One region of the Clavibacter nebraskensis NCPPB 2581 genome, then DNA from elsewhere that is predicted to be linked to it. Evidence: predicted binding sites of a transcription regulator. Region 1 holds the regulator's gene; the other holds the start of a gene.

Region 1 (4,413 bases):
CAGCGCGCCCTTCGTGGACGGGATGCCGGAGACGCGCGGGTCGAGCTCCTTGGCCTGACGGAAGGCGCGGGCGAACGACTTGAACTCCGCCTCGGCGATGTGGTGCGGATCGCGACCGCCGAGGACGGTGACGTGCACGGTGAGGCCCGCGTGGAAGGTGATGGCCTCGAAGACGTGGCGGACCATGGATCCGGTGAAGTGGCCGCCGATGAGGTGCATCTCGAAGCCGGCCGGCTCCCCCGAGTGGACGAGGAACGGGCGGCCGGAGATGTCGACGACCGACTGCACCAGCGCCTCGTCGAGCGGCACGAGCGCATCGCCGAAGCGGGCGATGCCGGACTTGTCGCCGAGCGCCTCGCGGATGGCCTGGCCGAGGACGATGCCGACGTCCTCCACGGTGTGGTGCACGTCGATGTGCGTGTCGCCCGTGGCGGTGACCTTCAGGTCAGTGAGCGAGTGCTTCGCGAAGGCGGTGAGCATGTGGTCGTAGAACGGCACCGAGGTGCTGATCTCGGAGGCGCCGGTGCCGTCGAGGTCGAGCTGGAGGTCGATGCTGGACTCGCTGGTCTGCCGCGTGACGTGCGCGGTGCGCGCGAGGGTGCTCATGGGTTCCATGCTACCGATCGCGCCAGGTCGGACCGTCGTCGTCCCCGGCCGCCACCGGGAACGACGACGGGCGCCGTGCCCATCCGCTGCGCGACCGCGAGCGGACGGGATCAGTGCGCGTACTCGGCGGGGACGGCGAGCTGCTGGCCGGCCGCGACGTCCGACGAGGGGAGCCGGTTGAGGTCGACGACCGACGCGATGACGTCGCGCGGGTCGGCCGACGGGGCGATCTCCTCCGCGAGGTCCCACAAGGACTGGCCGCTCGACACGGTGACGTACTCGAACGTGGTGCCCGACGCGTCCTTCGACGCGACGGCCGCGCCGCCGTTGAGGGCGACGAGCCCGGCGCCGAGCGCCAGCGGGGCCGCGACGAGCGCGGTGAGGACGACGCGGCCGCGCCGCGTGATGCGCAGGCGCGTGCGGGGCGCGACGGCGGCCTCCGCGACGGGTGCGACGGACGGGCCGGCGGGGGTGATGGCTGCGGTGTTCATGGTGACCTCTCGTGCGAGACGGTGGGGCGTCGATGCGACGCGCTCAGCGGTGCAGTGCGGTACGGCATGCGATGCGGGTCGGGCAGCTCGCACCCGGCTCTCGGCCGGGAGAGCCGGGTGCGGAGCTGTGTTCCGAACATACATTCGAAACCCGCACTCCGCAAGCCCCCATCGCCTCGATCCGGCGCCCAGCGACGCGACACGCTCGAACAGGTGTTTGTACGAGGTGCCCCGACTGGATACAGTTTCGAGTGCCTGGTGTCCATTCCACCCGGCACCACCGACATCGCCCCCGCGAGGGCGTCGGCCCGCCGGGCCGACCGTGCCGCGGAGGCGTCGGCGACGAGAGGCGGGCCGTGGCATGACGGACGAGCGAGCGGCGGGAGGCGGCGCGACGCGGCGCCGCAAGAGCCTCAGCGACAAGCAGATCTCGATCCTGGAGTTCATCCAGCGCACCATCGCCGGCCAGGGCTACCCGCCGAGCATGCGCGAGATCGGCGACGCCGTCGGCCTCGCGTCGCTCTCCAGCGTCACGCACCAGCTCAACCAGCTCGAGCTCTCCGGCTACCTCCGCCGCGACCCGAACCGGCCGCGCGCCCTCGAGGTCCTCATCGACCTGCCGGGCTCCGGCGCCGCGGAGAGCGGCGAGCCGTCGACCCCGGTGGGAGACGCCGCCATGGTGCCCATGGTCGGCCGCATCGCCGCCGGCATCCCCATCACCGCGGAGCAGATGGTCGAGGAGGTCTTCCCCCTCCCCCGCCAGCTCGTCGGCAAGGGCGACCTCTTCATGCTCCGCGTCGTCGGCGACTCCATGATCGACGCGGCCATCTGCGACGGCGACTGGGTGGTCGTCCGCCAGCAGAAGACCGCGGAGAACGGCGACATCGTCGCGGCCATGCTCGACGACGAGGCCACCGTCAAGGTGTTCCGCCAGCGCGACGGCCACACGTGGCTGCTGCCCCGCAACAGCGCGTTCGAGCCCATCCTCGGCGACTTCGCGGAGGTCGTCGGCAAGGTCGTGGCGGTCATGCGCTCGGTCTGATCCCCGCACGACGCAGGAGAGCGGCCGGTCCCCGAGGGGGTCGGCCGCTCTCGTGCGTGAGGGGGTCCGTGGTGGCTGGTGCGTCGCGGATCAGACCGCGGGGACCACCGAGTACGCCTGGACCTGCGCCTGCTGCTCCGCCGTCACGAGCGCGCGCACGCGCGTGCCCTCCTCGACGTACGAGGTCTCGAGGACCTTGGCGCCGTCGTGCAGCATCGCGACGACCTCGCCGTGCTCGAACGGCACCAGGAGGTCGACCTCGATGGTCGGCTGGGGCAGCAGCTCCGCGATGCGGCGACGCAGCTCCTCGACGCCCTCGCCCGTGCGGGCCGAGACGAACACGCCCTGCGGCGCGAGGCCGCGGAGCACCACGCGGTCACCGTCCGAGGCGAGGTCGCTCTTGTTGAAGACGACGATCTCGGGGATGGACGCGGCATCCACCTCGGCGATGACCTCGTGCACGGTCGCGAGCTGGGCCGCGGGATCCGGGTGCGAGGCGTCGACGACGTGCACGAGCACGTCCGAGTCGGCGAGCTCCTCGAGCGTCGAGCGGAAGGCCTCGACCAGCTGGTGCGGCAGGTTGCGCACGAAGCCGACCGTGTCGGCCAGCGTGTAGAGCTGCCCCTGGTCGGTCTCCGTCTTCCGGACCGTCGCGTCGAGCGTCGCGAAGAGCGCGTTCTCGACGAGGACGCCCGCCTTCGTCACCCGGTTGAGGAGCGACGACTTGCCGGCGTTCGTGTACCCGACGATCGCGACCGAGGGCACCGAGTGCCGGTCGCGGTTGGCGCGCTTGGTGTCGCGTGCCGGCTTCATCGCGGCGATCTGCTTGCGGAGGCGCGCCATGCGCGTGTTGATGCGCCGGCGGTCGAGCTCGATCTTCGTCTCACCCGGTCCGCGGGATCCCATCCCCGCGCCCGCACCGCCGACCTGTCCACCGGCCTGGCGCGACATCGAGTCGCCCCAGCCGCGCAGGCGCGGCAGGAGGTACTGCAGCTGGGCGAGCTCGACCTGGGCCTTGCCCTCGCGGCTCTTGGCGTGCTGGCTGAAGATGTCGAGGATCACGGCCGTGCGGTCGATGACCTTGACCTTCACCACGTCCTCGAGCGCGCGCCGCTGGCTGGGGGCGAGCTCGGTGTCGGCGATGACGGTGTCGGCGCCGACGGCGGCCACGAGAGCCCGCAGCTCCTCGGCCTTGCCGCGGCCGAAGTAGGTGCTGGGATCCGGGGTGGGACGGCGCTGCAGGAGGCCGTCGAGCACGACCGCGCCCGCGGTCTCGGCGAGGGCCGCGAGCTCCCGCATGCTGTTCTCGGCATCGTCGACGGAGCCCTGCGAGTACACGCCGATGAGCACGACGTTCTCGAGGCGCAGCTGCCGGTACTCGACCTCGGTGACGTCCTCGAGCTCGGTGGAGAGGCCCGGGACGCGGCGGAGCGCCTGCCGGTCGGCGCGCTCGCTCTGGTCGCCGTCCGAGCCCTGCTCGGTGTCGGGGTTCGCGGAGAGCGCCTGCGCGCCGGACCCGCGGAAGAGGGCGTAGCCGGCCGAGCGGTTCTCCGCTCGACCGAGGACGCGCGCGACGACATCGTCCCGGTCGGTGTTCTCGGTGGACGTCGTCGTCGTGTCCGCGGGCTCGTGGTCGTGCTCGTCGTGCGTTGTCATGTGCTCCCATCGTAGCGCGGGCGTCCGGTATCGTCCCGGTATGGCCGACGCGCACTACTTCTCCTCGTCGCCGGCCGGACCCCTGCGCACCCGCACCATCGTGGTCGAGCTGGGCGGGCGCACGGTGGACGTCGAGACCGCCGGTGGCGTCTTCAGCCCCGAGCACGTGGACCAGGGCACCCTGGTGCTGCTGCGCAACGTCCCCGCGCCCCCTGCCGAGGGGCATCTGCTGGACGTGGGCTGCGGCTGGGGTCCGGTCGCCCTCGACATGGCGATGCGGTCGCCCGCGGCCACGGTGTGGGCGGTCGACGTGAACGAGCGTGCGCTCGAGCTGACGCGGGCGAACGCCCGGTCCCTCGGTCTCGAGAACGTCGAGGCCGTGCCGCCCGAGGACGTCCCCGCCGACCTCGCGTTCGCCACCGTGTGGTCGAACCCGCCGATCCGCGTCGGCAAGGAGGCGCTGCACGGGATCCTGCTCGACTGGATGCCCCGACTCGCGCCGGACGCGGACGCCTGGCTCGTCGTGCAGCGCAACCTCGGGTCCGACTCGCTGCAGCGCTGGCTGGTCGACACCCTGCCCGCGGGCCTGGAGACGACGCGCGCGGCGTCCGACAAGGG
Region 2 (4,413 bases), 520 kb from region 1:
CCGCACCCCGAGCGCCGGACGCGCCGTCATGAAGGGCATCGGCATGGTCGCCGCGGTGGCGTTCGCGGCCGCCGCGTCGCTGCTGACCATCGTCTTCGCGGACCTCTCCCGCACCGTCGCCGACAACACGGTCGACATCTCGGACGGACAGACGGTGCCGCCCTCGCTCGGTGGCATCGACGGCGGCGCCAACATCCTCATCGTCGGCAGCGACAGCCGTGCCGGCCAGGGCGACGGGTACGGCGCCGCGAAGGACGTGGGCACGGCCACGCTCAACGACGTCACGATGCTGCTGCACATCAGCGAGGACAGCAGCCGCGCCACGGTCATCTCCTTCCCGCGCGACATGCTCGTGCCGATCCCGGAGTGCGAGGGCCCCGACGGCACGAAGTACGCCGCCAGCTCCCGCGCCCAGCTCAACGAGTCCCTGTCACGCGGCGGGTTCGAGTGCACCGTCCGCATGGTCGAGGGACTCACCGGGCTCGACATCCCCTACGGCGGCGTCGTGCAGTTCAACGGCGTGGTCGAGATGTCCAACGCCGTCGGCGGCGTCGAGGTCTGCGTGGCCAACGGCATCTACGACAAGAAGACCGACCTGTCCCTCGACCCCGGGCTGCACACCCTCCAGGGCAAGGACGCCGTGCAGTTCCTCCGCACCCGCTACGGCGTCGGCGACGGCAGCGACATCTCGCGCATCGGCAACCAGCAGGTGTTCCTGAGCGCGCTCGTGCGCACGATCAAGAGCACCGACACCCTCACCAACCCCGCGAAGCTGTACGGCATCGCGCGCGCCGTGGTCGACAACATGCAGCTGTCCACGTCGCTCGCCGACCTCGACACGCTCGTCTCGGTGGCGCTCACCTTCAAGGACATCCCGCTCGACGACGTCGTGTTCCTGCAGTACCCGGGCACGGTGCTCGCCAACGGGCGCGTCCAGCCGGACGAGGCGGCGGCCGCCCAGCTCATGGGCCTCCTCGCGTCCGACGCGGACTTCTCGCTCGGCCAGGCGGCGACGTCCGACGAGTCCGGCAGCGTGCCCGCCGAGGGCACCGCGACGCCGCCGGCCACGACCGCGCCGCCGGCCGACGGCTCGACGCCGACGACGCCGCCCACGGCGACGGCGGAGGTGCTCGACCCGAGCATCACCGGCCAGACGGCCGCGCAGAGCACCTGCTCCAACGGCCAGGGCTGATCGGTCGGGCCGCGCCCGTCGGCGGCGCTCAGCGGCCGGCGGGGGCCTCGACGACGCGCGGATCCGGGAAGGCCGTCTCCACGGCGGGGGCGCCGGTGCCGCGGGCGCGCATCCAGACGAAGAAGCCCGTGAGGGTGAAGGCGCCGTAGAAGACGTACATGAAGGCGGACGCGTAGTAGCCGGCGCTCACGAGCAGCGGCACGCCGACGAGGTCGACCGCCACCCAGATCAGCCAGAACTCGACCCAGCCCTTGTCCATGCCGTAGGTGGCGAGGAGCGAGCCGACGAAGATCCAGGCGTCGGCCCACACGGGCTCGTAGGAGCCGAGCGCGCGGAAGACGGGCGTGAGGATCGCGGTGCCGCCGACGAGCGCGACGACGAGCAGGATCCGCTCGCGTCCCGACGCCCACTGCGGGACGACGGGCGCGCCGCCGTGCCGCGCCTGCTGCCAGCGGTACCAGCCGTAGACCGACACGGCGATGAACATGACCTGGCGCCCGGCCTGGCCGAGCAGGTTGACGGGATTCGGCGTGCCGAAGACGGCGCCGAGGAAGACGGTGAACAGGAGCACGTTGCCGACGATGCCGACGGGCCACGCCCACACCTTCCGGCGCATGCCGCCGAGCGCGCTGGCGAGGCCGAAGAGGTTGCCGACGATCTCGCGCCAGAGGATGGTCTGGTCGCCGATGCGGAGCTGCGCGTCGAACAGCCACTCGAGTGCCGCCATGCGGGATCCCTCCGTGCGCCGCGGTCCGGGTGACCTGCGTGCGGGACGCCGCGTGCGGCGCCGATGGGGTGAAGGCGCGGGCGCCCCCGGCTATTCCCCGGCGGGCCGCCCGGCCCCGGCGATGGGGGCTGCCTCAGGCGAACAGGCGCACGTCGAGCTCCTCGTCCGACGCGGTGACGAGCGACCAGCGGCCGCGCGCGTCGACGCTCAGGTCGAACGAGCCGTCGACCCGGCGCGCGCCCGTGGTGAGCGGCACGGCCTCGACGCGCCACATCCGCAGCTCCAGCAGGTGGGCGCTCGCGCCGCGGGGCGCCCGTCCCGTGCGCTGCCACCAGTCGACCCGCGCGATCCACCGCTCGGGCGAGCTCACCACCCCGTAGACCACGCCCCGCCAGGTGAACCGCAGCGGCGATCCGTCTCCCGAGAGCTCGACCTCCACGTCCTCGTCGATCCGCATGTGCCGCTCCTCTCGCCCGTCGCGCCGGCCGCGCTCCTGCGTTCGAACGGGTGTTCGAACTTCTGATCCGAGTGTAGGAACGGGCGCCGACATCCACGAGGGGAGCGGGCGGATCCACCTCACCCTCGACCGGAGCCTGAGGGTCGCGTCCGGATCGCGCGCATCGGGCATGGATCCGTCGCCCGCCGCGTTGGCACCAGGGTCCCGAGGGCGGCAGACGCCCCCTCGTCATCGACACCCGAGGAGGGTCCACATGACCGACACCACCAGCCGCCCCGCCGAGGCCTCCGGCACCTTCGCCATCGGCGGCGACCTGCCCGTCGTCCGGCTCGGCTACGGCACCATGCAGCTGACCGGCGAGGGCGTCTGGGGCGCCCCCGAGGACCCGCACGAGGCCGTCCGCGTCATCCGCCGCGCCGCCGAGCTCGGCGTCACGTTCTTCGACACCGCCGACTCCTACGGCCCGTTCGTGGCCGAGGAGCTCCTCAAGGAGGCGCTCCACCCCTACGCCGACGACATCGTCATCGCGACCAAGGGCGGGCTCACGCGCCCCGGCCCCGGGAACTGGCAGCCCGTCGGCCGCCCCGAGTACCTGCGCCAGCAGCTGGAGCTGAGCCTCCGCCACCTCGGCCTCGAGCGCATCGACCTCTACCAGCTGCACCGCATCGACCCCGCCGTGCCGCTCGCCGACCAGATCGGCGTGCTCAAGGACCTGCAGTCCGAGGGCAAGATCCGCCACATCGGGCTCTCCGAGGTGCAGGTCGACGACGTGAAGGCCGCACGCGAGATCGCCGACATCGTCTCCGTGCAGAACCTCTTCAACCTCGCCAAGCGCGACGCCGAGCCGCTGCTCGACTACGCCGAGGCCGAGGGCCTCGCGTTCATCCCGTGGTTCCCGCTCGCGACCGGCGAACTCGCGAAGGACGGCGGCCCGCTCGACGCCCTCGCGAAGCAGCACGACGCGCGCGCCTCGCAGCTCGCGCTCGCGTGGCTCCTGCGCCGCTCGCCCGTCATGCTGCCGATCCCCGGCACCAAGTCGGTCGGGCACGTGGAGGACAACATCGCCGCAGCGGGCATCGAGCTCACCGACGACGAGTTCCAGGCGCTCACCGACGCCGTCTGATCCACCCCGACGCACGAGGGCCCCGCGGGAGCGATCCCGCGGGGCCCTCCGTCGTGCACGGCGGCGTCGGGGCTAGGTGCCGATCCGGGTGCCCGAGTCGTCGGCGAGGCCGAGGTCGTCGAGCTGGGCGAGCAGGCTCGCGCCGTCCGGGGCGTAGACCCACGGGATCGGGCTGTCGAGGGCGCGCTTCTCCGCCTTCGCCCGTCCGCCCGCGAGAACGGCCTCGCCCGCCGAGAGCTGCCGGATGAGGACGACCTCCACGTTGTCGGGGTGCTGCACCGCGAACTCGCCGTAGAGCAGCTCGTCGTGCTGGCCGTCGTCGCCCGCGAGGATCCACTTCACGTGCGGGAACTCCTCCGCGAGGCGCCGCAGGTTGTTGCGCTTGTGCTCCATGCCGCTGCGGAACCACCGGTCGACGGTGGGGCCCCAGTCGGTGAGGAGGATCGGCCCCGGCGGATACAGGTTGCGCGACAGGAACCGCGTGAGCGTCGGCGCGACGTTCCACGCTCCCGTGGAGAGGTAGAGGACGGGCGCGCCCTCGTGCTGCAGGCGCAGGCGCTCGTAGAGCACGGCCATGCCGGGGGTGGGCGTGCGCGCGTGCTCGTCGAGCACGAACGTGTTCCAGGCGGCGAGGAACGGCCGGGGGAGCGCGGTGACCATGACGGTGTCGTCGATGTCGCTCAGGATCCCGGTGCGCACGTCGTCGCCCACGATGAAGACGGGCGCCTCGACGGTCTCGGACCCCTTCGCCCGGATGCGGATCGTGTGCCAGCCGCTCGGCAGGCTCGCCTCGACGACCTGGTCGACGACGCCGCCGCGGTCGGCCCGCACGTGGTGCTCGGTGCCGTCGATCTCGACGACGACGTCCACGTCGGTGAGCGGCACGCTTGTGAAGCTCCGCCAGCCGCGGACGA

The links. Region 1 encodes LexA, which represses DNA repair genes until DNA is damaged. Its sites were predicted from a motif close to TCGAACANNTGTTCGA; they were not measured.
Region 2: the regulator LexA is predicted to act here: its motif matches at 2,419-2,434, upstream of CMN_RS07380 (DUF6504 family protein).

What each region holds. Positions count from the first base shown of each region.
Region 1 covers NC_020891.1:2,086,016-2,090,428, forward strand. Annotated here, with positions in the region: gene hisB (imidazoleglycerol-phosphate dehydratase HisB) at 1-606, opposite strand, end outside; gene hisH (imidazole glycerol phosphate synthase subunit HisH) at 1-1, opposite strand, end outside; gene CMN_RS09805 (LysM peptidoglycan-binding domain-containing protein) at 717-1,097, opposite strand; gene lexA (transcriptional repressor LexA) at 1,459-2,139, shown strand; gene hflX (GTPase HflX) at 2,230-3,795, opposite strand; gene CMN_RS09820 (class I SAM-dependent methyltransferase) at 3,836-4,413, shown strand, end outside.
Region 2 covers NC_020891.1:1,562,196-1,566,608, forward strand. Annotated here, with positions in the region: gene CMN_RS07370 (LCP family protein) at 1-1,192, shown strand, start outside; gene pnuC (nicotinamide riboside transporter PnuC) at 1,221-1,919, opposite strand; gene CMN_RS07380 (DUF6504 family protein) at 2,053-2,376, opposite strand; gene CMN_RS07385 (aldo/keto reductase) at 2,630-3,499, shown strand; gene CMN_RS07390 (App1 family protein phosphatidate phosphatase) at 3,572-4,413, opposite strand, start outside.